Regions from separate parts of the Pseudomonas sp. ML2-2023-3 genome, predicted to be linked through region 2. Evidence: riboswitches for the same ligand, from Rfam matches in the RefSeq annotation. Region 2 holds a riboswitch; each other region holds the start of a gene.
The links. Region 2 has a riboswitch for cobalamin ahead of V6P94_RS14315 (CbtB-domain containing protein). Riboswitches for the same ligand answer to the same signal wherever they lie in the genome.
Positions count from the first base shown of each region.

Region 1: linked by a shared signal. The riboswitch ahead of cobO (cob(I)yrinic acid a,c-diamide adenosyltransferase) and the one ahead of V6P94_RS14315 (CbtB-domain containing protein) in region 2 are both predicted to bind cobalamin.
Region 3: linked by a shared signal. The riboswitch ahead of V6P94_RS15130 (ABC transporter substrate-binding protein) and the one ahead of V6P94_RS14315 (CbtB-domain containing protein) in region 2 are both predicted to bind cobalamin.
Region 4: linked by a shared signal. The riboswitch ahead of cobW (cobalamin biosynthesis protein CobW) and the one ahead of V6P94_RS14315 (CbtB-domain containing protein) in region 2 are both predicted to bind cobalamin.

Region 1 covers NZ_CP146343.1:1,977,137-1,984,767, forward strand. Annotated here, with positions in the region: gene V6P94_RS09180 (C40 family peptidase) at 113-739, shown strand; gene V6P94_RS09185 (C40 family peptidase) at 885-1,424, shown strand; gene V6P94_RS09190 (sorbosone dehydrogenase family protein) at 1,536-2,855, opposite strand; cobalamin riboswitch at 2,983-3,226, shown strand; gene cobO (cob(I)yrinic acid a,c-diamide adenosyltransferase) at 3,308-3,919, shown strand; gene V6P94_RS09200 (cobyrinate a,c-diamide synthase) at 3,930-5,243, shown strand; gene bluB (5,6-dimethylbenzimidazole synthase) at 5,240-5,890, shown strand; gene cbiB (adenosylcobinamide-phosphate synthase CbiB) at 5,887-6,795, shown strand; gene cobD (threonine-phosphate decarboxylase CobD) at 6,788-7,631, shown strand, end outside.
Region 2 covers NZ_CP146343.1:3,108,597-3,116,227, forward strand. Annotated here, with positions in the region: gene metH (methionine synthase) at 1-180, opposite strand, end outside; gene V6P94_RS14290 (fatty acid cis/trans isomerase) at 335-2,632, shown strand; gene nfuA (Fe-S biogenesis protein NfuA) at 2,744-3,328, shown strand; gene cobM (precorrin-4 C(11)-methyltransferase) at 3,495-4,241, opposite strand; gene V6P94_RS14305 (cobalamin biosynthesis protein) at 4,306-4,731, opposite strand; gene V6P94_RS14310 (CbtA family protein) at 4,728-5,429, opposite strand; gene V6P94_RS14315 (CbtB-domain containing protein) at 5,441-5,629, opposite strand; cobalamin riboswitch at 5,726-5,937, opposite strand; gene V6P94_RS14320 (response regulator) at 6,072-6,434, opposite strand; gene V6P94_RS14325 (response regulator) at 6,610-7,631, shown strand, end outside.
Region 3 covers NZ_CP146343.1:3,302,345-3,309,975, reverse strand. Annotated here, with positions in the region: gene V6P94_RS15140 (MFS transporter) at 1-710, shown strand, start outside; gene V6P94_RS15135 (heparan-alpha-glucosaminide N-acetyltransferase domain-containing protein) at 815-1,978, shown strand; cobalamin riboswitch at 2,012-2,212, shown strand; gene V6P94_RS15130 (ABC transporter substrate-binding protein) at 2,331-3,344, shown strand; gene V6P94_RS15125 (iron chelate uptake ABC transporter family permease subunit) at 3,353-4,357, shown strand; gene V6P94_RS15120 (ABC transporter ATP-binding protein) at 4,354-5,130, shown strand; gene V6P94_RS15115 (pseudoazurin) at 5,153-5,593, shown strand; gene V6P94_RS15110 (OprD family porin) at 5,590-6,933, shown strand; gene V6P94_RS15105 (copper chaperone PCu(A)C) at 7,202-7,631, opposite strand, start outside.
Region 4 covers NZ_CP146343.1:3,237,650-3,245,280, reverse strand. Annotated here, with positions in the region: gene cobN (cobaltochelatase subunit CobN) at 1-1,722, opposite strand, end outside; gene cobW (cobalamin biosynthesis protein CobW) at 1,726-2,796, opposite strand; cobalamin riboswitch at 2,890-3,071, opposite strand; gene V6P94_RS14845 (glycosyltransferase) at 3,263-4,555, shown strand; gene V6P94_RS14840 (glycoside hydrolase) at 4,556-6,889, opposite strand; gene cobF (precorrin-6A synthase (deacetylating)) at 7,017-7,631, opposite strand, start outside.

The sequences.
Region 1 (7,631 bases), 1.1 Mb from region 2:
CTTAGATGTCACGACAAAACCATCAAGTCACATTTTGATCGATTGAATTTGCAAATGAGGATCATAGAGGGCATAGTCGCGGCTACTTTTCTTACAAGCCACGGTCGTGCCCATGCTAAAGCGCTTCGCACCCCTCGTGCCTCTCGCACTCGTTACCCTGTTGTTTGGCTGCGCTGCCCACACGCCAGTGTCGCAGCAAGTTGTCGATCATCAGGTTCAAAAGTCATCCTCGGTATCGCAATCTTCCGCTCTTTATCAGGAAGAACTGGCCACCGAAAAAGAACTGGCTGAATTTTCCGCCAACAGCAAGCCTTACCAGTTGCCCGCCCTGGCTGACAGCATCCTCGAGCGCGGTATGTCCCTGATCGGTACGCGTTACCGTTTTGGCGGCACCTCTGAGGCAGGCTTCGATTGCAGCGGCTTCATTGGTTATCTCTTCAAGGAAGAAGCCGGCATGCAATTGCCGCGCTCAACCCGCGAAATGATCAACGTAAAAGCACCGTTGGTCGCACGAAACAACCTCAAACCCGGTGATTTGCTGTTCTTCAGCACCAATGGTCGTGGCCGTGTAAGCCATGCCGGGATTTACCTGGGTGATGACCAGTTTATCCACTCCAGCAGCCGCCGCAGCGGTGGTGTTCGGATCGATAACCTGGGTGACAGCTACTGGAGCAAGACCTTTATTGAGGCCAAGCGCGCCCTGGCGATGGCTCCTGCGAGCGTAGTAGCCCGCAAGTAAAGTTAATGTCTTACTTGAAGTTTGGCTGCTAAGGGCTAGAATTCAGTCGCATTGTTAAATCCTTGAAGCCGCGAAGGTGTCCCCTCTCGCGGCTTCAGGTTTCGCGGCCAGAGTTGCCGTATCCAGAATCAGGAACATTCTGTTTATGTCGACCATGGCCCGCGTTGCCCTCTTGACCTTAGCAGCACTGCTCAGTGCCTGCGCCAGCCACCCGCCACCTGTTGCGGTGGTCAAAAAACCAGTCGTGTTTGCCAACCCTTATGAAGAAACCTCGCCGATTGCCGCCGACGTGCTTTTTCGTGCCTTGGGTCTGGTCGGCACGCCTTATCGCTGGGGTGGCAATACTCCGGATTCAGGTTTTGATTGCAGTGGTCTGATCAAGTACGTGTACAACGACGCGGCGGGCATTTCGTTGCCGCGCACGACCCGTGAAATGATCGTGATGCAGGCGCAGAATGTTGGCCAGGACAAGCTGCAAACCGGTGACTTGCTGTTTTTCGCCACCAACGGTGGTTCCCAGGTCAGCCATGCCGGGATCTACGTCGGTGAAGGCCGTTTTGTGCATGCACCGGCCACTGGCGGAACGGTCAAGCTGGACAGCCTCAATAAAGCCTATTGGCAAAAAGCCTATCTGAATGCCAAGCGCGTTTTGCCGACCGAGCAGCATCTGGCGCGTCTGCCGTAAACCCGAACCTGCATCACGCTGGGTGGGAGCGGGCTTGCTCGCGATGGATACAACGCGGTGTAACTGCCACGCCGCGGTGATCCAATCGCGAGCAAGCCCGCTCCCACTGTTTCATTTGCTGGTTGGCTTTGCCGACACCCGCCAAACCTTGTTGCCGACATCATCGGCCACCAGTAAATCTCCCTGTTTATCGATCACCACGCCCACGGGTCTGCCCATGGCTTTCTCGTCAGCGTTGAGAAAGCCGGTCAGTACATCAACCGGCATACCGGCGGGTTTTCCGTCGGCAAAGGGTACAAAAATCACTTTGTAGCCACTGTGCGGCTTGCGGTTCCAGGAACCGTGCTGGCCAATAAACGCGCCTTGGGTAAAGTCGGGCAGTTTGCTGCCTTCGGCAAAACTCAGCCCCAGGGATGCAGTGTGCGGGCCGACGGCATAGTCCGGTGCAATGGCTTTGGCGACCAGTTCCGGATTTTGCGGGTTGACCCGTACATCCACGTGCTGGCCGTAATAGCTGTAGGGCCAGCCATAGAAGCCGCCATCCTGAACTGAAGTGATGTAGTCGGGCACCAGGTCGCTGCCGATTTCGTCGCGCTCGTTTACCGCTGTCCAGAGCTTGCCGGTTTTGGGTTCCCAGTCCATGCCATTGGGGTTGCGCAGGCCCGAGGCGAAAATACGGTGGTTGCCGGTGGCGCGATCAACTTCCCAGATCGCGGCGCGGCCTTCTTCCTTGTCCATGCCGTTCTCGCCCACGTTGCTGTTGGAACCGACGGTGACATACAGCTTGGTGCCGTCAGGGCTGGCGATGACGTTTTTGGTCCAGTGATGGTTCAGTGGGCCGCCCGGTAAGTCGAGCACCTTGACCGGATTGGCTTTGATGCTGTTTTCGCCCGCCTGATAGGGGACGCGTAAAAGCTTGTCGGCGTCAGCGATATACAACTCGTCGCCCACCAGGGTCATGCCAAAAGGCGAGTTCAGATTGTCGAGAAAGACCGTGCGGGTTTCGGCCACGCCATCGTGGTCTGCATCGCGCAACAGGGTGATCCGGTTCGCGCTTGGCACTGCGGCCCCGGCGCGGGCCATCACCTTGTCTGCGATCCAGCCTTTGATCCCCTTGCTGTCATCCGGTTTGGGCGGTGCGTTGGTTTCTGCGACCAGCACATCGCCGTTGGGCAAGACATAGAGCCAGCGCGGATGATCCAGGCCTTCGGCGAAGGCGGCGACCTCCAGGCCTTGGGCAGCAATGGGCGTGGCGCCATCAGCCCAACCGACCGCCGGGGCGATATTGACGGTGGGTATCAGGGTTTTGTTCGGTTCGGGTAATTTGGGCGAGGGGCCGGTGCCATCACTTACTTGCAGGGTCGACGACTCGCCGCAGGCAGCCAATCCTGCCGCAAGTACGATGACAATAGCGTGCTGGCGCTTGAGCATGAAGAACTCCATTATGTTTTGGTCTCGTAGGTCATAGAGAAGCTTAGCCCTTCAAAGGTTCAGGTCGTAGCTTTGTATAGCCCTATTGGTGCCACCTTTAATTGACGCTCCACCCCCAACCCTCTAACCTTCGCGGCTTGTTTCAGGTGCTCGGCAACGTAACGTTGGTCGAGTGAAACAGGGAAGCCGGTGAGGGCGTGTTTGTCCTGCACAACCGCCATGATCCCGGCGCTGCCCCCGCAACGGTAAACGAGTCAATGCCACGCCAACTGCCACTGTGATTGCTCACGGGAAGGCGCGTGGACAAGGGCGCCCTGTACAGGGCCGTCCGCTTGTGAGCCCGGAGACCGGCCTGATCCATCCACCACTCTCGCGGCGGGCGATGCAGTGTGTTTTTTATGAATTCCCCCCCGCCTCCCGTTTGCATCATTGAGCCCCAACGGAGAGCTGCCATGAACGAATCCCCCGAACGCGACGAACGTCATCAGGCGCGCATGCTGCGCAAAAAAGCCGTCATGGATGAGCGCATTGCCAGCTCGCCCAATGAGTGCGGGCTACTGCTGGTGTTGACCGGCAATGGCAAAGGCAAGAGCAGTTCCGCTTTTGGCATGCTGGCACGGGCCATGGGCCACGGCATGCAGTGCGGCGTGGTGCAGTTCATCAAAGGTCGCAACAGCACTGGCGAGGAGATCTTCTTCCGCCGCTTCCCCGAGCAGGTGCGTTATCACGTGATGGGTGAAGGCTTTACCTGGGAAACCCAGGATCGCCAACGCGATATCGCGGCCGCCGAAGCCGCCTGGGAAGTATCCCGCGAGATGCTGCGTGACCCGTCCATCGGGCTGGTTGTACTGGATGAGCTGAACATCGCGCTCAAACACGGCTACCTCGACCTTGAGCAGGTGCTCGCCGACCTGCAAGCCCGTCCGCCAATGCAGCATGTGCTGGTCACCGGGCGTGGCGCCAAACCTGAGCTGATAGACCTGGCCGATACCGTGACTGAAATGGGTGTGGTCAAACACGCATTCCAAGCCGGGATCAAAGCCCAGAAAGGCATCGAATTGTGAGTGTTCAAGCATGAGAGAGTCGCGTCATTGCCCCGCGGTGTTGATCGCCGCACCGGCCTCCGGTCAGGGCAAGACCACCGTTACCGCCGCCTTGGCCCGATTGCATCGCAATCAGGGGCGCAAGGTGCGGGTGTTTAAATGTGGACCGGATTTTCTGGACCCGATGATTCTGGAGCGCGCCAGCGGTGCGCCGGTTTATCAGGTGGATTTGTGGATGGTGGGCGCGGATGAAAGTCGCCGCCTGCTGTGGGAAGCCGCTGGTGAAGCGGACCTGATCCTGATCGAAGGCGTGATGGGTCTGTTCGACGGTACACCTTCCAGCGCCGACCTGGCGCGCCATTTTGGGGTACCGGTGCTGGGTGTGATTGATGGCACCGCAATGGCCCAGACGTTTGGTGCGCTGGCCCTGGGCCTGGCCCGCTATCAACCGGACCTCCCGTTTGCCGGGGTGCTGGCCAACCGGGTTGGCACAGTGCGTCATGCACAGTTGCTCGAAGGCAGCCTGACCGAAGGCCTGCGCTGGTACGGCGCGTTGTCTCGCGAGACCGGGATCGAGTTGCCGAGTCGACACTTGGGGCTGGTTCAGGCGAGTGAGCTGAACGACCTGGATGCGCGTCTCGACGCGGCAGCCAATGCCCTGGCCAGCACCTGTGAGGTAGCGCTGCCACCCGCCGTTGAATTTGCAGCGCCCGAGCCTGTGCTGGTCGAGCCATTGTTGGCCGGGGTTCGGATTGCCGTGGCCCGGGATGAAGCCTTTGCCTTCACCTATGGTGCGAGTCTGGATCTGCTGCGGGCGATGGGAGCCGAGCTGGTGTTTTTCTCGCCGATTCGCGATGTCCGCCTGCCAGAAGCTGACAGCCTTTATTTGCCGGGCGGTTATCCCGAGTTGCATCACCTTGAGCTGTCGCGCAATACACCGATGCTGGAGGCGATTCGCGCCCATCACGCAGCCGGTAAACCGTTGCTGGCCGAATGTGGCGGCATGCTTTATCTGCTCGACGCCTTGACCGATGTCGACGGTCAGCGTGCCGAGCTGGTGGGTTTGCTGACGGGGGAGGCGAAGATGCAAAAGCGTCTGGCCGCGTTGGCATTGCAATCGGTGGACATGCCCGAGGGGTTGCTGCGTGGTCACACTTACCATCACTCGCTGACCAGCACTGAGCTTGAACCTGTTGCCCGTGGCCTGAGCCCCAATGGCGGGCGCGGTGCCGAAGCGGTGTATCGCGAAGGGCGGATGACCGCCTCTTACGTGCACTTCTACTTTCCGTCCAATCCTCAGGCGATTGCTGCGCTGTTTGCGCCGTGCGCTGTGACGGCGCCATGACCGATAACGCCTTTAGTCCTGAAGAACGCGCAGCGGTGTACCGCGCCATCGCCGAGCGCCGCGATATGCGGCACTTCAGCGGTGGCAGTGTGGCACCTGAACTGTTGTCGCGTTTGCTTGAGGCGGCGCATCAGGCCCCGAGTGTGGGGCTGATGCAGCCGTGGCGGTTTATCCGCATCACTGACCGGGAACTGCGAGGCAGGATTCAGGGCCTGGTCGAGGCCGAGCGGGTACGGACCGCCGAGGCGCTGGGCCAGCGCTCCGATGAATTCATGACGCTCAAGGTTGAAGGCATCCAGGACTGTGCCGAGGTGCTGGTGGCGGCGTTGATGGATGACCGTGAAAAGCATATTTTTGGTCGACGTACCCTGCCGGAAATGGACATGGCGTCGTTGTCGTGTGCCATTCAAAACCTGTGGCTGGCAGCACGTGTAGAAGGCTTGGGCATGGGGTGGGTGTCGTTGTTCGAGCCTGAGGCGCTGGCGAGCTTGCTGGGGTTGCCCCCGGGAGCCAAACCTCTGGCAGTGTTGTGCCTGGGCCCGGTCGAGGCTTTTTATCCCGCGCCCATGCTGGTGCTGGAAGGGTGGGCGCAAGCACGCCCACTGAGTGAACTGGTGTATGAGAATTATTGGGGAGTGAGTCCATGAGTGTGGCGTTGTTGTGCGTCGCCGGAGTGGCGCTGGATGCGCTGTTTGGCGAGCCCAAGCGCTGGCATCCGCTGGTTGCGTTTGGCCGAATGGCCGAGCGTATCGAACAGCGGTTCAATTCCGGCGGACGTGGCTGGCGCAGTCATGGTGTGACGGCCTGGGTGCTGGCAGTGTTGCCGCTGACGATCCTTGCAACGGCGCTTTCATGGCTGCCGTATATCGGCTGGCTGGTGGAAATTCTGGCGCTGTATTGTGCGCTGGGCATGCGCAGTCTCGGTGAGCACGTGCAGCCGGTTGCCGAGGCATTGCGTGCCAACGATCTGGAAGAGGCACGGACCCGGGTCGGCTATCTGGTCAGTCGCCAAACCAGCGAGCTGGACCCCACTGAAGTTGCCCGTGCGGCCACTGAATCTGTGCTGGAAAACGGCAGTGATGCTGTCTTTGCCACTATTTTCTGGTTTGTCGTGGCGGGAGCGCCGGGCGTGGTGCTCTATCGTTTGAGCAATACGCTGGACGCGATGTGGGGCTATCGCAACGAACGCTTTGAGCGCTTTGGCTGGGCTGCTGCCCGTATCGACGATGTTCTTAACTATATTCCGGCAAGGCTGGTTGCGTTGACTTACGCCGTATTGGGTAAAACCCGACTGGCCTTGAAATGCTGGCGCAAGCAGGCACCTCAGTGGGACAGTCCCAACGCAGGCCCGGTCATGGCCGCAGGCGCAGGGGCCCTGGGTGTGGAACTGGGTGGGCCGGCGATTTATCACGGCGAACTGCATGAGCGTGCGCAATTGGGCGAAGGCGTGCCAGCGGATGCGGACTCGATTGGTCGTGGCTGGCAACTGGTGCAACGTGGCGTATGGCTGTGGCTATTGATTCTGTGTGCGTGGAGTGAATTCTATGCTTGAACACGGCGGGCGTTTACGCAAAGCGGCGTTGCACTACGGCATTGACGAGGCTGACTGGCTGGATTTGTCCACTGGCCTTGCGCCCTGGCCTTTTGATATCCCGCAGATACCCGAGCGTGTCTGGGCGCGTTTGCCTGAAACCGACGATGGCCTTGAGCAAGCTGCCTGCGCCTATTACGGCGCATTGAGTGTGTTGCCGGTCCCGGGCTCGCAGTGCGCAATCCAGTTGCTGCCGCGCCTGCGCCGCAGTGGCAAGGTCGGTGTGCTGTCGCCGTGTTACGCCGAGCATGCGCATGCCTGGAGGCAAAGCGGGCACATCGTGCGTGAAATCATGGAGCAGGAAGTCGATTTCTACCTCGACACCCTGGATGTGCTGGTGGTGGTCAACCCCAACAACCCTACCGGGGTGAGGCACACGCCAGAGCGTCTGCTTGAATGGCATGCGCGGCTTGTGCAACGCGGTGGCTGGCTGGTGGTGGACGAAGCCTTCATGGACAACACACCCGCGTTCGGCCTGGCCGGGCACACCCAGCGTACCGGGTTGATCGTGTTGCGTTCATTCGGCAAGTTTTTTGGTCTGGCCGGGGTGCGGCTGGGTTTTGTGCTGGCCGAGCAAAAATTGCTCAAGTTGCTGGCCGAGCAAGTCGGGCCCTGGGCGGTGAGCGGACCGACACGCATTGTCGGCCAGGCCTGCCTGCTGGACACCGAAGGCCATGCTCGCCAGCGCGAGCGCAGTGAACTGGCCAGCGGGCGGCTGGAGCGATTGCTGGGGCTGCATGATGTGCCGCCCCAGGGCGGCTGCGCGTTGTTCCAGTGGTTGATCACGCCCCACGCCG
Region 2 (7,631 bases):
GATCAAAAGGTCGTTGTTGCCTTTGACGTCGCTCGGCCAGTCGGCGAAGCGTGTGCCACGATAGTCGTGTTCCTCTAGGCGGTAGCTTTGGATCATAGTGCCCATGCCGCCATCGAGAATCAGAATGCGCTCTTTGAGGGCTTGCTGAAGTGCTTGGAGACGAGCGCTGCGGTCAGACATAGGACTACCTGTTAGAGCCATGCAAAAGATGGGAAATCATAACAAACCTGCGTGGGATTTGAGCGCCCGCTGATTTACATGAATTTCATTCATGTTGTGGCAGGGCGGCGACAGGTAGAATCGCGACATATTTTTGATATCAGGACACTGGCACATGTTTTTTCGCCTACTCGCCAGCGCCGTGACGCTGGTGGCGTGCAGTACAGCGTTGGCACAGGCCCCGTTGGTTAGTCCGGTCATTTCCTACACCAGGGATATTCAGCCGATCCTCACCGAAAAGTGCGTTGCCTGCCACGCGTGCAACGACGCAGCCTGCCAGTTGAACCTGGGCAGCGCGGAGGGTGCGACCCGCGGTGCCAGCAAGGTGCCGGTCTATAAAGGAGATCGTGTCGATGCCGTTGCCCCGACGCGGATTTTCTTCGATGCCGATGGCCCGCAGGAGTGGAGGCTTAAAGGGTTCTACCCGGTAGTCGATGCCCAGGGCGCGCAGGCGTCCTTGATGGCGCGCATGCTGGAGCTGGGCCACAGCACCCCGTTGACCCCAAATGCCAAATTGCCCGAGGAAATTGTCCTGGGCATCAACCGCGAAAACGTCTGTCCGGCGCCGGGGGAGTTCGACGCTTACGCCCAACGCCATCCAAAAGAAGGCATGCCGCTGGCCGTGACCGGATTGACCAACCAGCAATACCACACCGTACAAACCTGGCTGGCCCAGGGCGCGAAGGTTGACCAGCACGCAATCAAGCCGACTGCGGTCGAAGCGGCACAGATCAGCGAATGGGAAGAATTGCTCAACCGTCCAGGTTCAACCGAAGCCCTGGTGGCGCGCTGGTTGTACGAGCATTTGTTTCTGGCCCATACCTACTTCGACAACGGCGTGCCAGGGCACTTCTTCCAGTGGGTGCGTTCGCGCACCCCAAGCGGTCAGCCGGTTGACCTGATTGCTACCCGCCGCCCGAACGACGACCCCGGCACCACGTTTTACTATCGGTTGATACCCGTTCAGGGCGTGATCGTGCACAAAACCCATATCATCTATCCGATGGGCGAGCACAAGCTGGCGCGGGTCAAAGAGCTGTTCTACAGCGGTGACTGGCATGCCACCAGCTTGCCGGGCTACGGGCCTCGAGGTCGGGCCAACCCGTTCGAAGTCTTTGAAGCGATTCCGGCGGTGGCGCGTTACCAGTTCATGCTCGACAACGCCGAGTATTTCGTACGCACCTTTATTCGTGGGCCGGTGTGCCGTGGGCAGATTGCGACTGACGTGATTCGCGACAACTTCTGGACCGTGTTCCAGGAGCCTGCCCATGACCGCTATGTCACCGACGCCGCCTATCGTGGCGAAGCGACGCCGTTGCTGGCAATGCCCGGCCAGATCGACGACGTTGGCAGTGTTATTTCGTTGTGGCACCGCTATCGCAACAAGCGCAATGACTATGAGAAGTTGCGCCAGCAAGCCTATGCCGACATGCCGCCACCGAGCTGGTCGACCCTGTGGGCAGGCAACGACAACGCCTTGTTGACCGTTTTCCGTCACTTCGACAGCGCCAGTGTCAGCAAGGGCCTGATCGGCGAAATCCCGCAAACCCTGTGGCTGTTCGACTACCCGTTGCTGGAGCGCACCTACTACCAGTTGGCGGTCAACTTCGATGTGTTCGGCAACGTTTCCCATCAGGCCCAGACACGCTTGTACTTTGACTTGATCCGCAACGGCGCCGAGGTCAACTTCCTGCGCTTGATGCCGGCCGACGCCCGTTCGGGCATCTTGAGCAGCTGGTATCAGAACAGCGGCAAGCTGAAGATGTGGATGGACTACCAGAAGATCGACACCGGCACGCCGAGCGGCATGAAGCTCGATCCGGCCGACCCCAAGCGTGACTTTGCGCTCAAGCTGATTGAACGCGCCGGCACCCTGAATGCACGGCCCGACCCGATCAACCGTTGCGTCGGTGCTTACTGTTCACGCCCCGACATCCCGCAAGAGTTCAAATACGCCGAGCAGGCACTGAGCCGTCTGACCTCGCGCCCTGCGGCGGGGCTGTCGGTCATCAGTCAATTGCCAGAAGCCAGCATGCTGCGGATCGAGGGACGTGACGGCAAGCGCGAGATGTACAGCATGCTGCGCAATCGCGCGCACACCAACGTGGCCTTCATGCTGGGCGAGGAATACCGGCTGGAGCCTGGGCTGGACACCCTGGCCATCTACCCCGGGGTGCTCAGCAGCTACCCGAACTTCATGTTCAATATCCCGACGGGGCAGGTTGAGGCCTTTGTTGAAGCGATGGAGCAATGCAAGGATCAAGAGACCTTTGACACCATTGTCGAGCGCTGGGGGATTCGCCGTAGCCATCCACAGTTCTGGCAGTACTTTCACGATATTGGCCAGTACATCAGCGAAACCGACCCGGTAGAGGCCGGTGTGCTGGATATGAACCGCTACGAAAACCTGTAATCAGCCACTAGAATTTGATACATGGGGTGTGGCTTTCCTGACAAAAACACTAGGACTTTGTCAGGCGCGCCGATTGGCGTAAACTGCGTCCCATGTCTGCGAGGAGATTCCATGAGCGCCATAACGATTACCGACGCTGCCCACGATTACCTGGCTGATCTGCTGTCAAAGCAGAACACCCCGGGTATCGGCATCCGCGTCTTTATCACCCAACCCGGTACCCAGTACGCCGAAACCTGCATTGCTTACTGCAAGCCGGCTGAAGTCAAATCTGAAGATACCGCCATCGGCCTTAAAAGCTTCACGGCCTGGATCGATTCGTTCAGCGAACCCTTCCTTGACGATGCCGTGGTGGACTACGCCACCGATCGCATGGGTGGTCAGCTGACCATCAAGGCGCCAAACGCCAAAGTGCCGATGGTCAATGCCGACAGCCCGATCAACGAGCGCATCAACTACTACCTGCAAACCGAGATCAATCCCGGTTTGGCCAGCCACGGCGGTCAGGTCAGCCTGATTGAAGTGGTTGAAGACGGTATCGCGGTGCTCAAGTTCGGTGGCGGTTGCCAGGGCTGCGGCCAGGCGGACGTGACGTTGCGTGAAGGCATCGAGCGCACCCTGCTTGAGCGTGTGCCGGAGCTCAAGGGCGTACGTGACGTGACCGACCACTCGCAGAAAGAAAACGCCTACTACTAACAGGGCGTTCGCTGCGAAGCTGAAGAAAAAACGGTGCCCCGTGAGCACCGTTTTTTTATGGCTGCGCGATTCGGATTGTGCGGGCGCAGCAGAACCTAATGGGATCTACCTGACAGGCCACGCCGTCCGTATCGCGAGCAAGCCCGCTCCCACAGGGGGAGAGCGTTCAAGGCCGATACAGATGCGCATGCCCCGCACGGTACAGCGACGAGTCCCCAAAACTGTCACTGGCCAGCACCCGGCCCACCAGGATCAGCGCCGTACGCCTGAATCCCTTGGCCTGGACCTTGATCGCGATGTCTGCAAGCGTCCCTTGCACCCAGTCCTGGTCAGGCCAGCTGGCGCGATGAATCACGGCAATCGGGCAATCACTGCCGTAGTGCGGGATCAGTTCGGCAACGATGTTTTCAAGGTTCTTGACCCCCAGATGAATGGCCATGGTCGCCTTGTGCTGCGCCAGGCTGGCCAGTTCTTCTCCGGCTGGCATAACGGTTTTTTCGGCGTAACGGGTCAGAATCACGGTTTGCGAAATATCGGGCAACGTCAGTTCGGCCCCCAGAATGGCCGCACAGGCCGCGGTGGCAGTCACTCCCGGAATGATCTCAAAGGCAATGCCCAGCTCACGCAAGCAGCGGATCTGTTCGCCAATGGCCCCGTACAAGCTGGGGTCGCCGGAATGTACGCGGGCCACGTCCTGGCCTTTGGCGTCGGCGGCCTTGATCAGGGTGATGATCTGCTCAAGGTGCAGTTGCGCACTGTTGATCACCTGCTCAGCCTGATGGCCTTGCAGCACGGCCTCGGGGACCAGCGAACCCGCGTAAATGATCACCGGGCAACTGCGAATCAGGCGCTGGCCCTTGACGGTAATCAGCTCAGGATCGCCGGGTCCGGCGCCGATGAAATAAACAGTCATGGCAGTCTCTTGAAGGGGTTGAGATAGAGCTGTTCTTGAACAACGCTCATAGTGAGGCGGGGGATTATCGCGGGTTTTGCTCGAAACAGGCCAACGCAAAGGTGGCGCCGGGTGATTTTTGTCGCGTAATCAGCAAGGTAGCGGGTGCGCCGGCGAACCGCTCGGCCAGGGCCAGCGCAGCACTTTCGGCAATCCCGAAACACCCGGTTTTCTCGAACACAAGGTTCGACCGGTGACTCAGCTGAGGGGCGTACGGGGCAAGCTGTTGCGCACTGAAGACCTCAAGCTCCAGTTCCAGTCGAGCTGCCAGTTGCAGCAGTCCGGGTTCCTGGCGCTTGAGATCGACACTGGCCAGGGCACGGACCGCATTCAGCGGGATCCCGGCCCGGGCCAGAGAGCGTTCGATCAGACTCAACAGCTCTGCCGCGGTGCAATCCTGGCGACAGCCCAGGCCAATCACCAGGATTGGCGCTGTGCCGGTTGCCGTCATGCCGAGTACTGGCCTTCAGACTTGCGGCGAAACAGCCAGGCGCTGATCACGCCCAGGGCCAGCCAAAAGGCGAAGTTGGTCAGTTGCGAAGCAATCTTGAACTGCGACTCCAGCTCGGCCGGGGCCAGGCTTGAATGCACCAGTGGCTGGGGTGCGCCAAAAATATGCGGAACCACCAGAATCGCCACGCCCAGCACTTTCAGCGCCCAGTGCTTGCCAAATACCATCAGTGCGATGGCCACTGCGGTCGAAGCTGCGGTGCTGACCCACCAGATTTGACGCTGCAGCAAATCTGCCGCTGCAGTGCCCGGCAACTCGGGTGGCAGGCCCAGGGTCGGCGCCAGGCAGAACACCGCATAACCGGCAAGGCCCCAGAGCAGGCCCTGGGAAGTGCGCGTCGGGGCACGCAAGGTGTAAAGGCCGGCCAGCATCAAGGCAAAACCCACAGCAACCACCAGATTGCCGCCCGTGGTAGACAGCACGCGCTGCCAGCCATCTTCCGGCTCCCAGGCCTCGGCGTCGTGCTCGTGGGCTGGCATGGCCATGTCGGCATGCTCGTGCACTTCAGTGGCAGCAGGTTTTTCGTAGGTTTCGGCCTGCAAAATGAGTGGCGACACCCACAGGCTTTGCAGCAGGGTCAGCAGCAGGGCGGCCAGCAAGCCGGTGAAGCCTGCGGTTTGGGCGATACGCTTAATCATGGCAGGCAGTCTCAATGGCACGGGAAGGCGGAGCTGTGACGGGTGTCATGGGCCGCATTGTGAACCGCATCGATATGGGAGAACCCGGCGAAGTAAACGAGAAAAGCCCCCAGTACCGCAGCACCGACAGCCGCCACAATGCGTTGGCTTTGGGTGGCAGTGGTCGCGGCGGAATGGGTACGGCTGGTGCTGATAGACATGGCGCTTGCCTCAGGTCGGACGACGGGCAGCAAAGCGCAAGAAAACCCCGCGAACGAAGCCCGCAGGGTTTAACAGCGCCCGCCCACCGCGGGTTTGTTATTGAAAAATAACCAGGCCGGTCTCCGGGCTTGCGAGGGGCTCAAGGGTTGAGCCTGCAAACATCTCCTTCCCATGCACTCGGCACAGTGGATTTGATGTTTCTCTCGCTTACCGTTGCGGGGGCAGCGCCGGACTTGCCAGGACTAACGCCTGACGCACCGGTTTCCCGTTTCACCCTGTGAAGGGCACCTGATACAAGATGTGTAGGAAACCACAGCCCAGGAGAGTCGTCAATTTAAAGGGGGGGGTGTAGTCGCTGCCGCAGGCTGCGATAAGGGCCGCAGGACCTTCAAAAAGCGGGGCCGCTACGCAGCCCTCGCAGCCTGCGGCAGCGACTACACGTCAGGCGGTCAGCAGGCTTTTGACTTTGTCGCGCAACTGATCAATGGAGAAAGGTTTGCCAATCACCGCCATGCCTTCTGCGACCTCAAGGGTTTCGGCATAGCCGCTGGCAAACAGGATGGGCATTTTCTCGCGCATTTGGCGGGCCTTGGCTGCCAGCTCCCGGCCGTCCATGCCCGGCAACCCGACGTCGGTCATCAGCAGGTCAATGGGCTGGGCCGCATTCTCCAGCAGTTCCATGGCCTGCTCGCTGCCGTCTGCTTCAAGCACGCTGAAGTCCAGTTCTTGGAGCACGTCTACGATCAGCATCCGAACAATGGCGTCGTCTTCGACCACCAGGATGGTGGAGGGTGTAGCGGACATAATCATGATCTCGATAAAAAATGTAAGCGTGGGTCTCGCTGCAGCAAGGATAGCCTTGCCCAGCATTTGAATGTGCCTCTTTGTACGAAAATGTTCATTGTTGGGTAAGAAAATAGAACTATTGCTCGGTAATCCGGCAAACTCCAGTTTTTTAAGACTGCCCACAGGCCTGAAAATGAACTCACCTGTATCAATTGATGAGCGAAGCTTTCGCAAGCTTCTGAGTCGCAACGTTGGCTTGCCCCTGGCTGTCGGCGTGCTCAGTGCCGCGTTATTCGTGATCATGGTCAGCTATTTGTTATCAGTGATCAGGTGGGTGGAGCACAGCGACCGGGTTATCAGTAATACCAACGACGCCGTGCGGCTGACGGTGGATCTTGAAAGCGGCATGCGCGGGTTCCTGATTACCGGCGATGAGCATTTTCTGGACCCCTATGCCGTCGCCAAGCCGCAAATTGCGCTCCAGTTGAAGGGGTTGCAGGAGCTGGTCAGCGACAACCCGCAGCAGGTCGACCGGCTGAAACGCCTTGAGGCGCTGCAAAATGAGTGGAATGCCTACGCCCAGTCGATGGTCGATCTGCGCCGTCAGGACGGTGATTACCGTGCGGCCATACAGGCGGGGCGGGGCAAGCGCCTGGCGGACGAAATTCGCAAAGAATATCAAGACTTCATTCAGATGGAGCAGCAGCTGCGAGTGGCTCGCAGCGAAGAGGTCAGTCGTACAACGATCATCAGTATTGGCCTGTACCTGATTTTCGTACTGGGTTTGAGCGGCTTTTTGGCCTATATCGGTCGTCGCGATTTACTTGAACTTTCAAAGAGTTACAACAATGCCTTCGAGTCGCAGATCAAGACTGCTCAGCGTCTGGAACAACAGGCCTGGTTGCGCAACGGCCAGACCGAGCTGGCTGAACAGGTGCTGGGGCGCCTGACGCTCAACATGTTGGGCCACAACATCCTGCAGTTCTGTGCCCAGTACCTGGGATCCGTGGTGGCGGCCGTCTATGTGCGTGAAGATCACGGCGATCTCAAGCGTGTGGCCAGTTATGGGTTTTCCCGCGAGCAAGAGGCGCAGGGCCAACTGATTCGCAACGGCGAAGGGATTATCGGGCAGGCAGTCAAGCAGGATAAGTTGATTCGACTGGACAACGTACCCGCCGACTATTTCTCCAAAGTCAGCTCCGGGCTGGGCGAAGG
Region 3 (7,631 bases), 190 kb from region 2:
TGCTGTGGGCATTCGTCTGGTGGCGCATGGCGCGGGACAAGCCCGAGCAGGTCGACTGGCTCACTGCCCAGGAAAAAACCCAACTGGCCGCGACCCTCGCGGACGAACAGAAAGGCATGAAGCAAGTCCGTAATTACCGGCAGGCGTTCACCAGCCCTGTGGTGATCCAGCTGTGCTGTGTTCACGCGCTGTGGAGCATTGGCGTATACGGTTTCATCATGTGGCTGCCAAGCATCATCAAACAGGCCGCGGCTGCGGATATCGTCACCGTCGGCTGGCTGAGCGCAGTGCCCTATGTCGCTGCCGTTGCCGCGATGCTGGCGGTGTCCTGGGCCTCAGACAAAACCCAGCAACGAAAACGTTTCATCTGGCCACTGCTGGCACTGGGTGCACTGGCCTTCTTCTGTTCGTACCTGATCGGTTCTTCGCACTTCTGGGTGTCGTTTGCACTGCTGACAATTGCCGGTGCCGCGCTGTACGCCCCCTACGGGCCCTTTTTCGCGCTGATTCCGGAGGTCATTCCGGCAAACGTGTTCGGCGGCGCCATCGGCCTGATCAATGCGTGTGGAGCATTGGGTGCCTTTGTCGGCTCGTGGATCGTTGGCTACCTGATCGGCCTCACCGGAAATCCCGGAGCGGCTTATATCTTTATGACCGCAGGCGTTTTGTCCTCGGCGCTGTTGATGGCATGGGTAAAAATTCGGCGTTAACAAACGCCCAATTCTTGCGAATCTTTCTCATGGGGATGACAGCGCAAACGGAAATGTTATAAGGTATCAATACCTTGTATGCACTCCTTGCCTGTGATCCCTCAATGACTACCGCAACCCTCGCTCCACCTCCCAACAAGCGCCTGCTGTCCATCGACGCCCTGCGTGGCCTGGTTATCCTCCTGATGCTGCTGGACCATGTGCGAGAGACGTTCTTTCTGCACCGCCAGGTGTCCGATCCCATGAACGTCGACATCACCGACCCTGCCCTGTTTTTTAGCCGGACCCTTGCCCACCTGTGTGCCCCGGTATTTGTCTTGCTGACCGGTCTGTCGGCGTTTTTGTACGGCGAAAAGTATCAGGGCAAGCGCGATGTCTCGGCGTTTCTGTTCAAGCGCGGGCTGTTTCTGGTGGTGCTGGAGTTCACTCTGGTCAATTTCGCCTGGACCTTCCAGTTCCCGCCCTCGGTCATCTATATGCAGGTGATCTGGGCCATTGGCGTGAGCATGATTGCCCTTGCGGCGCTGGTCTGGCTGCCCCGTCCACTGTTGCTGGTACTGGGCCTGGTCATTGTCGCCGGGCATAACCTGCTCGATACCCTGCATTTCCCCGTGGATTCGATGATGCATATCCCTTGGGCGATTTTGCATGATCGTGGCTGGATCGAGTTCTCGGACAACTTGCGCCTGCGCACGTCTTACCCTGTGCTGCCCTGGATCGGTGTGATCGCGCTGGGTTACTGCATGGGTCCCTGGTTTGCCCGCTCTGCCCCGGCTGACGTACGTCAGCGCTATCTGTTGCTTGCAGGTACGGTGGCGCTGCTGGTTTTTGTCGTACTGCGTTTACTGAATGGCTATGGAGAAGCGCCGTGGGTGAGTCATGACGACTTCACGCAGAGCCTGATGAGCTTTTTCAACATCACCAAATACCCGCCTTCGCTGCTGTTTCTCGCCTTGACCCTGGGGGCTGGCCTGTTGCTGCTACTGGGGTTTGAGCGGGCCGGGCAACGCAAGTGGATCGCCACCCTGGCCGTTTTCGGCGCTGCACCGATGTTCTTCTACCTGTTGCACCTGTACGTGCTCAAAGTGCTGTATGTGGCGAGTGTCGCCCTGTTTGGCCAGAACCAGGGCAGCTACTTCGGTTTTGACAGTATCGCTGCGGTATGGCTGACGGCAGTACTGCTGGCCACATCGCTGTATTGGCCGGTGCGCTGGTTTGCTGCCTTGAAAGCCCGTCGCAGAGATATTGCCTGGCTCAAGTATTTCTGAATCTGACACCCACTCCCTCTTGCAAACAAGATCGACTATCATCCCGCCGCCGGTCCCCCCCACGGGGGGGGTTAAAAGGGAATCCGAAGTGCCTCTGTCGCACCAAACGGAACTGCCCCCGCAACTGTAGATGACGAGCCTGCTCCGTGTTTGCCACTGGGATACCTCCCGGGAAGGCTGGAGCCAGGCGATGACCCATCAGTCAGGAGACCTGCCGGCAAAGTCAAAAAACCAACCGGCGGGGTGTCCGGGGAAGGCATCCTTGCTCTCGTGCTGTTGCGCCAACAGTGCTCGGTGATGTGTTCCCGGCTGTACACCTGCGTTTTGTGTACGATCAAATGGAGATTGCATCATGCTGTTGCACCGCGCTGTTACCCTTCTTGCCACCCTTGCCTTGCCAGCACTGGCCCATGCGGCCCCTACCCAATACCCCCTGACAATCGAAAACTGCGGCAGCTCGCTGACCTTTCAGCACGCACCCCTGCGTGCCGTGACCATCGGCCAGGCCGGTACCGAGATGTTCTATGCATTGGGCCTGGGCGACAAACTGGCGGGCACCTCGCTGTGGTTCAACGATGTACCCGCCCGGTACAAGGCGCAGAACGACAAGGTCGAGCGGCTTGCCGACAACGACCCAAGCTTTGAGTCGGTGATTGGAAAACGCCCGGAACTGGTGGCGGTGCAACTGGAATGGATGGTGGGCCCGCAGGGCGTGGTGGGGACTCGCGAACAGTTTCATGAGCTGAAAATACCCACTTACCTGATGCCTTCGGACTGTGAGGGCAAGGACAATCTTGTAGGTGCAGACGGCACTCGCCTGCAGGCATTCAGCATTGACAGCGTCTACAGGAGCATCACCCAGTTGGCTGAAGTATTCGATGTGCAGCAGCGCGGCGAACAGCTCAACGCCGAACTCAAGGCCGGCCTTGAAAAATCCACCGAATCGCTCAAGGGCAAGGACCTGAGCCACACCAGCGCGCTGTTCTGGTTCTCCAGTGCCGACCTGGACATCGACCCCTACGTTGCAGGTCGCAAGGGCATCCCCGACTTTATGCTCAATACCCTGGGCATACGTAATGTTGTGGAATCCGATGAAGAATGGCCAACCGTCGGCTGGGAAACCCTGGCCAAGGCCAACCCGACGTTCCTGATCATCGCACGCATGGATCGACGTCGTTTCCCGGCCGATGACGTTGAGAAAAAACTCGAATTCCTGCGCACCGACCCTGTGACCCGCAACATGGATGCCGTCAAAAACAACCGCATCATCATCCTTGATGCCCATGCCATGCAGGCCAGCCTGCGCATGTTCGACGGGCTCGAAACACTCGCGACAGCCATCAATGCCTACGACCTGCCCAAATGAGTGCAAGGCTGATGCTCACACTGCTGGCCTTCGTGGCCTTGCTGTTGGCAGTGCTTGGCGGGGTTGCCATCGGCGAAACGCCGATCGCCCCGGGCGTGGTGCTCCAGGTGCTGGCCAACAAGCTGTGGGGCGCCGGGTATGTACTTGATCCGATCGACGAAGGCATTGTCTGGAACTATCGCCTGACCCGTGCCTTGGTGGCTGCAGCCTGTGGTGCCGGGCTGGCGACGTGCGGGGTGGTGTTGCAGTCTTTGCTGCGCAATCCCTTGGCCGACCCCTACTTGCTTGGCATTTCTGCCGGTGCTTCGACCGGTGCCGTGCTGGTGGCGGTACTGGGCCTGGGTGCGGGCGCCATCTCCCTGTCTGCAGGAGCCTTTGCCGGAGCCATCACCGCTTTTGCCCTGGTCATTGTGCTGGCCCGCGTCAGCGGACCAGCCAGTACCAGTGCCCAGATCATTCTGGCGGGGATAGCCGGCTCGCAGTTGTTCAACGCGATCACCGCGTTCTTGATCACCAAATCGGCCAGTTCTGAACAGGCCCGCGGGATCATGTTCTGGCTGTTGGGCAACCTCAGTGGCGTGCGCTGGTCCTCGGTATGGCTGGCAGTGCCAGTGGCAGTGCTCGGGCTGGCGGTGTGCATGTGGCACAGACGGGCACTGGATGCGTTCACGTTTGGTGCGGACTCTGCGGCGTCACTGGGAATTCCTGTGCGCCGGGTGCAACTGTTGCTGATCAGCTGTGCAGCCCTGGTGACTGCTGTGATGGTGTCCATTGTCGGCTCCATCGGCTTTGTCGGGCTGGTCATCCCCCATGCCGTGCGCTTGCTGTCAGGCACCGGCCATGGGCGCCTGGTCCCCCTGAGCGCACTGGGCGGCGCATTGTTTCTGATCGCCGCCGACATTCTTTCCCGCACCCTGATCAAGGGCCAGGTGATCCCTGTAGGCGTCGTTACCGCGCTGATCGGTGCGCCGGTTTTTGCGCTGATTTTGATCAGCAGGAGAAATGCCCGATGAATGAGGCAATTCCAGTATTGAGTTGCAGCGACCTGAGTTACTGCGTCGGTACTGCTCAACTGCTGCAAGGCATCAACCTGAGTGCGCTCCCAGGCGAGACCCTGGGCATTATCGGGCCTAATGGCTCGGGCAAATCCACGCTGCTCAAGCTGCTGGCCAATCTGCGTGTGCCCAGCCGTGGCGAAGCCTTTATCCACGGACAGCCGCTCAGAAAAATGAGCCAACGCACCATTGCGCAACAACTGGCGGTGGTTGAACAGCATGCCGATACCCATGACGGGATTGGTGTGTTCGATGCTGTCGCCCTTGGCCGCACCCCCTGGCTGTCAGCATTGTGCCCGTGGTCTGGCAACGACACGGCCATCGTCGAGCAGGCCTTGATCGATGTGGATGCAACACACCTGCGCAGCCGAACCTGGCGCAGCCTCTCAGGGGGTGAGCGCCAGCGTGTACACATCGCCAGGGCCCTGGCCCAGCGCCCGCAGATCCTGTTGCTGGACGAGCCCACCAATCACCTTGATATCCAGCACCAGCTGGCCATTTTGAAAATGGTCAAGGCCTTGCCCGTGACGACCCTGATCGCATTGCACGATCTCAACCAGGCGCTGAGCTGTGATCGCCTGGCGATTCTTGAGCGAGGCCGTTTAATTGCGCTGGGCAGCCCCCTTGAAGTCCTGACCCCACAACGCCTTGAGGCCACCTTCGGGGTCCAGGCGCACTATTTGACTGACCCTTTTGACGGCGCACAGATTTTACGAATGCGCCCCTTTTAAACCTTTTTATGGAGAGCAACTCATGCGTATTTCTTCCATTACCCTGCTATTGACCACTGCCCTGCTCTGTACATCGGTACTGGCCCAGACCCACGAAGTGAAAATGCTTACCCGCAGCGCCACGGCCGGCATGGTCTATGAACCGGATTACTTGCAGATCGCCCCCGGTGACACGGTCAAGTTCATCCCCACACAAAGCAGCCACAATGCCGCCACCCTGCCCGGTCTGCTGCCTGAAGGGGCACAACCGTTCAAAGGCAAGCTCAATCAGGAAATCGAGCAGACCTTCACCGTGCCGGGGCTCTATGGCATTCAGTGCATCCCGCACCTGGCCATGGGCATGGTGATGCTGATCCAGGTAGGCGAACCGTCAGCTCAGCCCCCGCAACTGCCCGCTACGCTACCCAAACGTGCACTCGACCGCCTGAACGCCTCCCTGCAAAAACAGCAGGTGGCAAAATGAGTGCCGTGCGATCGCGCTCCGCGATCCTGATCGCTCTCGCCAGCCCGTTGGCGTTTGCCGAGTCGGCACAGGAACAGGCCAACGGTTTTATCGAAGACAGCACCTGGAGCGTGCTCAACCGTACGGTCTACGACAGCCGCGAATATCGTCATGGCGCCAGCAACAGCGGCGCACGCAATGCCTATAAACCGCGCTCGGAGCGCAATGGCTATGCCGAAGAGTGGGCATACGGCTTGATGGGCACCCTGCAGTCAGGCTTCACCCAAGGCCTGATCGGCGTTGGAGTGGATGCCCACGCCTACATGGGGCTCAAGCTGGACAGCGGCGGCGGACGCGCAGGCAAGGCCCGCCTGCTCGGGCTGGATAACGACGGCTACCCCAAGGACAACTACGGCCGAGGCGGCGCAGCGATAAAACTGCGCATGTCCAATACCGTGCTCTCCTATGGTGAACAGCGGGTCAAGACGCCGGTTTTCAGCTCATCCGACAGTCGCCTGCTACCGGAAACCGCCACGGGGGTGTTCCTCACCAGCAACGAAATCAATGACCTGAAAATGGTCGGCGGGCATTTCACCGAAAGCACTGACCGCAACGCCAGCAGCCACGATCAGGGCTTTGTGGTGAATTACTCGAACGGGCCCAAAGGCAATGCCTTCGACCTCGCAGGTGTTGTCTACACCCCAAGCAAAAACCTCAGTGCCAGTCTCTACAGCTCCCGCTATGAGGACACCTGGAACCAGCATTACCTGGGGGCCGTCTTCAGCCACGCCATTGATGAAAACCGTTCCCTGTCGCTGAACCTGAACCTGTATCGCACCACCGATGAAGGTAAGGCGCTATCAGGCAACATCGACAACACCACCTGGAGTTTGCTCAGCACCTATGCCCAGGGCCCCCACAGTTTCAGCCTGGGATATCAGAAAGTTCATGGTGACACGCCGTTCGATTACGTGACGCGGGGCGCCATTTTCCTTACCAATGCGGTGCAATTGTCTGACTTCAACGCGCCCAATGAGCAGTCGTGGCAAGCACGGTACGACCTGGCAATGACCCCTTGGGGCATGCCCGGACTGGTATTCAGCGCCGCTTACGTGCGTGGCAGCCAGATCGACGGCAGCCATGTCGACCCTCGGGGCGGGTATGCGTATTTGGGCTATGGCAAAGGCGGGAAACACTGGGAGCGGGATCTGGAAGCGCGTTACGTGATTCAGAGCGGAACGGCCAAGGGCACTATCATGTCATTGCGACACAACGTTCATCGCGGCAACAAGGCACAGGCTGAACTGGACACCGATCAGATACGTCTTGCGGTTGAGTACCCGCTGACGGGGCGTTTCTGATCGGTTTGACGCACATTTAAACCCGTCGCCCCTGTAGCCGCTGCCTCGTTTCTTCGGCAGCGGCTAAAAGTTTCGCCGTCAACAACGCGCCGTAGCAGTTGACGAGTAGAACGAGGCTACGTTCGATCGCGAAGCGGTCGCAAAGCCAGTACACGCGGGATGCCTGATAAACCGTACAACCCGACTTTACGACGGCTTCGTCAGGGTGCCGCATCACGCCGGACGCAGCCTCGTTCCTTCGGCAGCGACTACAAGGACTCTGCCCGGTTTAGTGCATCGAACCATGATCGTGATGCATCGGCATGCTGTTCAATGCCCGTGCCTGGGCCTTGACCTCAATCGACTCTTTGACCCCTTTGCTGTCTTCGACAATCAGGGTCAACGGTACCTGGTCACCGACTTTAATCTGACCGACCAGGTCGATCAGCATCACGTGATAACCCTCAGGCACGATGGCAACGCTCTTGCCCGCTGGCAATGCCACCGATGCAACAGGCTGCATGCTCATCACGTCGTTTTCCATCTTCGACTCGTGAATTTGCACGGTCTTGGCAACGGGTGACTGGACTTCAACCAGCTTGCTGTCGCTACTGGCCGTGATGTGCATAAAAGCGCCGGTCGAAGGTTGCCCCGCAACGGTGGCCCGGACCCAGGCATCATCAACAACAGTTTGCGCGTTAACCTGCAGGCTCATGCCC
Region 4 (7,631 bases), 130 kb from region 2:
TGCGTCCGGCCAGCAGTTTTCGGACAGCCCGACGCCCTTGCCCGGCAGCCATTCCAGATTGCCGTGCTTGCCCACATGCACCACGGCGTGGGCACCATAGGTGTTGCGCAGCCAGAAGTAGAACGCCAGGTAGGCGTGTGGCGGAACCAGATCCGGATCGTGATACACCGCACTGGCATCGACCTGATAACCCCGCGCCGGCTGGATCCCGACAAAGGTCAGGCCAAAGCGCAGACCGGCAATCATCAGCCGCCCACTGCGAAACATCGGATCGTTTTGCGGCTCGCCCCAACGTGCAATCACCGCCTGGCGATTGATCTCGGGCAAGCCATTGAACATCGCCAGGTACTCATCCAGCGCCAGGCTTTGCAGGCAGGGACGCAGATCGAGGCTGTCCAGATCATTGCTGACGCCCCCCAGCAGAGCCTGGATCAACGCGGTGCCGGTCTCGGGAAGCTCGCAGTCCACGGGATACCCCTGGGCCTGCAAGGCACGCAGAATATTCAGCGCGGCCGCCGGGGTATCCAGCCCCACACCGTTTCCGATCCGGCCATCGCGGGTCGGATAGTTGGCCAGAATCAGCGCAATCCGTTTTTGCGGGTTCGCCACACGGCTCAGATCAACCCATCGCCGCGCCAGTTCTGCGACAAAATCCATACGTTCGGGATGGGCGCGATAACACACCACATCCGACTGACTGCGTTCGCTGCGCCATGCCAGATCCTTGAAGCTGATCGCACGGCTGATGATTCGCCCATCCAGTTCGGGCAACGCGATATGCATCGCCAGGTCCCGTGGCCCCAGGCCTTGCTCGCTGACTTGCCAGCCGGGCTCGTTGTCCTGGGCACAAATGGCCTGGATCACCGGGATATTGCGGCGAAACGGGCGCAAATGCGGGGCTTCCGGACTCGACTGGGCAAAGCCGGTGGTGTTGAGGATCACACCGGCCTCAACGTCGTCCAGCAGGTCCTGTACCACGGTCAGGCAGCCCGGTTCCTTGAGGCTGGCCACGGCAATCGGCAAAGGGTTGAGCCCGGCGGCCTGAAGGCGCTGGCAAAACACATCGACAAACGCGGTATTGGCGGCCTGCAAGTGCGAACGATAGAACAACAGCGCCGCAACCGGTTGCCCGACGAGCCATTGGGCCTGCCAGTCTTTGAGTTGGGCATTGGCGTGCACCGGATGATAAATCGCGGTGCGCGGCAGGGTTTGCGGCTCATCCCATGCATAATCGCGGCCCAGCCATTGACTGGCCAGGCAACGATAGAGCTGTTGGGCGTTATGCCGCCCGCCCTGGCGCAAAAAGTGCCACAGACGCTCGCCCTGCTCGGCCGGGACGGTGCTCAGCGCGCTGAGTTCCGGGTCGGGACGGTCGTCGCCGGGTACCAGAATCAGGGTGACACCACGCTCAGCCAGCTGCACCAGGCGCTCGATGCCGTAGCGCCAATAGCCGATGCCGCCGTGCAACGACAGCAAAATCACCTTGGCGTGTTGCAGCACCTGATCGACATACAAGTCGACCGAACCATGGTTTTGCACCTGCATCGGATTGGCCAGACGCAGGCTTGGATAATCTTCAGGCAACTGCTGTGCCGCTTCGGCAAGCAGTGCCAGGCTTGAATCACCACTGCACAGGATCACCAGCTCGGCGGGGGTCTGCCCCAAGTCGGCAATATTGTCATCCGATACAAAGCCACCGGGCTGGGTCCTGAGCAAATGCATGGTTTATACGCTCAACGCTGTACGCAGGGTGGATTCGAGCAGTGCAGCATCGAGGTCCTGACCGATCAGCACCAGCTTGGTGGTGCGCGCTTCGTCACGGCCCCAGGCGCGGTCGAAGTGCTTGTCAAAGCGCGTACCCACGCCCTGAATCAGCAGACGCATCGGCTTGCCCGGGATCGCCGCAAAGCCCTTGACCCGCAGAATGCCGTGTTTGACCACCAACTGGGTCAGCGCTTCCATCAGTACACGCTCCTCGCCCTCCGGCAGCTCGATGGAAATCGAGTCGAAAGCGTCGTGGTCGTGATCGTCGTGGTCATCATCGCCGTCGTGGTGATGGTCGTGGTGGCTGTGGCGGCCATCGATATGATCTTCAGAGCCTGCGCCCAGACCCAGCAACACGTCCAACGGCAAGCGGCCGCTGCTGGCTTCGATGATCTTGACCGCTGGCGGCAGTTCTTCAGCCACTTCGGCGCGCACTTTTGCCAGGTCTTCAGGGCTGATCAGGTCGGCCTTGTTGAGGATCACCAGGTCGGCACTGGCCAGTTGGTCAGCGAACAACTCGTGCAGCGGCGACTCATGGTCCAGGTTCGGATCAAGCTTGCGCTGGGCATCAACCTGGTCCGGGAACGCGGCAAAGGTGCCAGCGGCCACGGCCGGGCTGTCGACCACGGTAATCACCGCATCCACGGTGCAGGCGCTGCGGATTTCTGGCCACTGGAAGGCTTGCACCAACGGTTTTGGCAGGGCCAGGCCGGAGGTTTCGATCAGGATATGATCGATATCGCCACGACGAGCCACCAGCTCACGCATGACCGGGAAGAACTCTTCCTGCACGGTGCAGCACAGGCAGCCGTTGGCCAATTCATAGACGCGACCGTTGGCTTCTTCTTCAGTGCAGCCGATGGTGCACTGCTTGAGAATTTCGCCGTCGATGCCCAACTCGCCGAATTCGTTGACGATCACGGCAATGCGACGGCCCTGTGCGTTATCGAGCATATGGCGCAACAACGTGGTTTTGCCCGAGCCGAGAAAGCCGGTAACGATGGTGACGGGGGTTTTGGCCAGTGTTTTCATCGGATGCCCTATAGCAAAGCGGCGGGCATACGGGACGACGACCGCAGGCAGTGCGCGGTCAGTCTTCGCCACCGGATCACCCCGCCCGGTTGAAGTAAGAATCTGTCACGAGGCAGGTCTCCTGGCTTACGGCTGATACCTACCTTGCGCCTTCCCGCCTGCTGGGCAGTGGCTTTGCAAGATCAATGACCGTTTACAGTTGCGGGGGCAGCCGCGGCATACCGCGTTCCCTTCTTAGCTTCGCGCTGCGAAGAACCTCGAACACGCAAGGCTACGCAGTGCTTTGTAACAGGTCAATGCACAGGTGCGTCCGGGGAGGCGACTGCATTGATGCGGCCTGGCTTTTTGTGACCAGGCACACTGGCTTGCCTGTATCCCGGGCAAGCCAGTGCCCACAGAGGATTTACGCCGCAGTTGTGTTCTAATTGCCGCCTTTTTTCAGCCGCCCTGCTTCAAGGATCTGCCCATGCCTGCCACCTGCCCGACCCGCGTCCTGATCATTGGTTACGTGTGGCCCGAACCGCGCTCTTCGGCGGCAGGCGGGCACATGATGCAAATCATCGAGAGTTTTCTGCAGCAAGGCTGGCAGATCACCTTCAGCAGCCCGGCCGGGATTGGTGAACACAAGGCCGACCTCGCTGCCCTGGGTATTGATGAAGTCACCATCGAGCTCAATAACAGCAGCTTCGATGCCTTCATCACCGAACTGGCACCGGATATCGTGCTGTTTGACCGTTTCATGATGGAAGAGCAATTCGGCTGGCGCGTCGAGAAGCATTGCCCGCAAGCCTTGCGCGTACTGGAAACCTCCGACCTGCAAAGCCTGCGCGACGCCCGTCAGCAGCAACTCAAGGCACGTCTCAAGCACGACACCGAGCAGGACGATTTCAGCAGCCTGTTCGCCCCGGCCCAGCGCGAAACCTTTGAACAGATGGCCGACGCCGACCTGGCACAACGGGAGATCGCCGCGATTTATCGCAGTGACCTGAACCTGATGATTTCAGAATACGAGATCGATCTGCTGGTCGAGCAGTTCCACGTGCCCAAGGCCCTGCTGCATTGGTGCCCGCTGATGGTCGACAGCGTGCCTGAGGCGTTCGTGCCCTATGAACAGCGTCAGCATTTTCTGAGCATCGGCAATTTTCGCCACGCCCCGAACTGGGATGCCGTGCTATGGATGAAGACCCATATCTGGCCCTTGATCCGTCAGCAACTGCCCACTGCACAACTGCATGTGTACGGCGCCTACACGCCGCCCAAGGCCACTGCACTGCATAACCCGGCACAGGGTTTTCATGTCCTCAACTGGGCTGAAGATGCCCTTGAAGTGATGAGCAATGCGCGTATTTGCATGGCTCCCCTGCGTTTTGGCGCAGGCATCAAAGGCAAGATTGCCGATGCCATGCTCTGCGGCACCCCCAACGTGACTACGCCGGTGGGCGCCGAAGGCATGCACGGTGACCTGCCGTGGGCCGGTGCCATCGAGCGCAGTGCCCGCGGGATTGCGGCGGCAGCGGTCGAGCTGTACCAAAATCCCGAAGCCTGGCATCAGGCCCAGCGCAATGGCCTGGCCCTGCTTGAAGCGCGCTACCTGCAAGGCGTCCACGGCCCGGCACTGGTCGAGCGCATCCAGGCGTGCCGCGCAGAACTTGAGCAGCACCGGCGCAACAACTTCACCGGTGCCATGCTGCGTCATCACCAGCACAAAAGTACCCAATACATGTCGCAGTGGATCGAGGCCAAGAATCGCCCGCTCTGATCAATGCTCAAATGGCCGCGTTGTTTTGAAGAGATCGGCCATATCGATGACATAAGCCGCCATACCCGGGATCTGTACGGTTGCCGATACAGGCGGGAACGTCATGGCGCCCTCGGTCTGGGGTTTATCGGGATTGAAGTTCACCGTGATCCGGGTGCCATCTTCGAACACGGTGCGCTGCAGGCTGCGATCATCGGCCAGCACCTCGAAGCCCACCAATGCCTGGGTAAAGAGGCGCTGGTGCAGGGGAGCAAACACCGCGTTGTAGGCGCCGATAAAGGGCATGTCGCGCTTAAGCACTGCCGCGTTGAGGTGATACATCGGCGGAGTCATGTACAGCAGTTGCAGGAGCGCGGTGTTCTGTTGCTCGTTGGAAAACTTCAACGAGGGATACGCCCAGTGATGGGTACTCACCAGACTGTCGTGCAAGACCCGCTGGTACAGCGGCAAGCGATAGCGGTAAGAACGCACCAATAGTGCCAGCTGCGGCTTGAGCGGCACGGTCTTGAAAAAAAGCGTTGGCGTTTCCGGTGGCCAGTATTGGCCCACAAAGAATGGCGACGCCTCATTGCGGCTCATGTCCGGATCAGTCCAGTCGAAAGGTTGCGTGGCAATGCCGTGACTGTAGGCAATATTGGGAGCAAACGTGGACACTCCGCCTTCGCTGCCGGTCACCAGCCCCAGTGTTCTCGAAGGGTAATCCAGGCGTTGACTGAGCATCCGCGCATTCTCGCGCTCACTGGTTTCTCGGCCTTGGGTGTAGTCCGCCGGTGCCGTGCCTGCGGCATCCACATCAAGAAAATAGCTGTTGAGGCCTCCGGCAGCGGATACGGCAGCCATGCGTTGGCGGGCATAGTCTTGCGCCGCTACGGCATTGGCAAACACACCTATGCCGTTGAAGCCCTCATGGACCTTGCCGTTGACGTCGCGCTGGCCGGCATTGGCCAGTTCGTCACCCATTTGTGCGGCCGCCCAGGTTTGCGGTTCTGAAAGTGGATGGGCATCAGCATAGTTGTCATACACCGCGACCAGATATCCAGCCGCCTTGGCCTTGGCCACGGCCTGCGGGTGCCAGAAGGCATCCAGCCAATCTTTGGCGCCCAGCCATGCGTGTTTCAGGCCAGCCTTTTCGAGGGCGTTGACCGTATCCAGCGACAATCCGCCGCCCCAACGCTCGGGCGGGGCCAAATAGTCTCCAAAGGCGTTGGCCAACCGGGTTTTGACCAGCTTGCCCCACTGCACTTCGGCGGCCGGATCATGCCCGCCAGCCAAAGGTTCCTGCGGGGGCACCGTGACGATCTGGCGAAGCCCCTGGTTGAGTGCCCGCACTAGCGTCAACCGGTTGTACGCTGAAATCTCGGAGGTCCGTGACAAGGTGCTCGACAAGGCCAAATCAAACATTGCACGAGTGGGTTGATCGAACCCCGCCCACAGCCTGGCCGCCAAATGCCCCGGTGTGCCCCGAGCTTTGTCGAAGGCCGTGACAAAACTTGGCCAGTTCAGGATGTCCGTTACCTTCAGCGGCCCGGCGTCCCACACATAAATATGCGGAGCGCCGCCCAACCGGGCCGTTTGCGGAATCTCCCTGATTTTATCGGTCAATGCGCGGAACTGGCCGTTATCCTTGAGCCATTGGCGGTACAAGCCGGCACCGTACAGCGGGTCGGCCGGGCCCGCCGCGATGCTCACCACAAACGGCGCGTCAGGAGCCAGCCGGTTGAAGGTATGCACCAGCTGCGGTACCGGGACCTGATTGACCTGCTTGACGTCAAACTGGGTATCGAACGGGGTTTCGACCCTCCAGGTGACTGACAGGTCCTGATGCAATTGAGTGAAGAACGGCATGCTCAACGCACCGACCAGCGGGTCGCCGGTGTATCGCTTGACCAGCCACTCGAGCCATTTCGGGTCATTGGCTGGAATGTAACTGCCCTCGCCAAAAGGAATGGCATACGCCTGGATATCGCTTTGCAGGCGTGGCCAACGCAAGCTGACTGGCTGGCGCGCCTGGATCGAAACGCGCAACGCGTCCTTGACCACATTGATGCGGATGCTGAACCGCTGCTCCCCGTCGGTGACGTTCCAGCCTTCTGCAGTCTGCTCACTGACCAGGCTGTCCGGGCTGAAACCGGGACCACTAAGCACCCGCCCAGGCTTGCCAGCACGCAGCAAAGTGATTTCGAGGGTCGCCGGGTCGACCGCAAAAGTGCCATTTGAATAGGGATAGCGGACAGTGGCTGTGACCGCGCCGGACATCAGCAACGCCAGAAACATCAACAGTGAAAGCCCTGGCAGTTGTCGATTAAACAGTAAGGCGCGTAGTTTTTTCTTCATGGAAAAGTCCTGGCGTTGGTCGGGAGGCAAGCATCGAACACTAACGACTTGCGTCAGAACGCATACGTAGGACTTTTCCTAAAAACGTTTAGGAATTGGATATATCTACTATCAACACCCTAAACGCTCAATCAGCCCGCCTGCGCAATAAATACGTGTCCATCACCCAGCCCATGCGCGCCCTGGCCGCGCTACGGGCTCCCTTGATCTGCTCGCACACCTCGCTCAGCTTTCCGGCAATCAGGATCTCGTTCGCCGTTCCTATATAAGCCCCCCAATAGATATCGACGTTTTCATCGACAAACGCCTCGAAGGCGCAGTGGGCATCCAGCATGACCAACACGTTGTCCAGGTCTTGAGCCGTCAACCGCCTGCCCGTCGTGATCCGAATCGGCTGGCCGATATCATTCAGGGGAATGCGATGGCGGGCTGCCAGCGCTTGCACGCTGCTGATGCCGGGAATCACCTGGTAGTCAAAATCGGTGCAACCGTTGGCCCGCACCCGATCCAGGATGCGCAAGGTGCTGTCATACAGACCTGGCTCGCCCCAGAGCAAAAACGCCCCGCATTCGCCGTCGGCCAGTTCGTTGTCAATCAGCCGCGCAAACAGCAACGCCCGTTGCTCGTGCCAATGCTCAACGCCTTGGGTGTAAGAAGTCGTTGCACTGTCGCGTTTCGGGTCGCTGACCTGAACCACCCGGTAACGCGGCTCGCGAATGTAGCGCTCGCAGATTTCCAGACG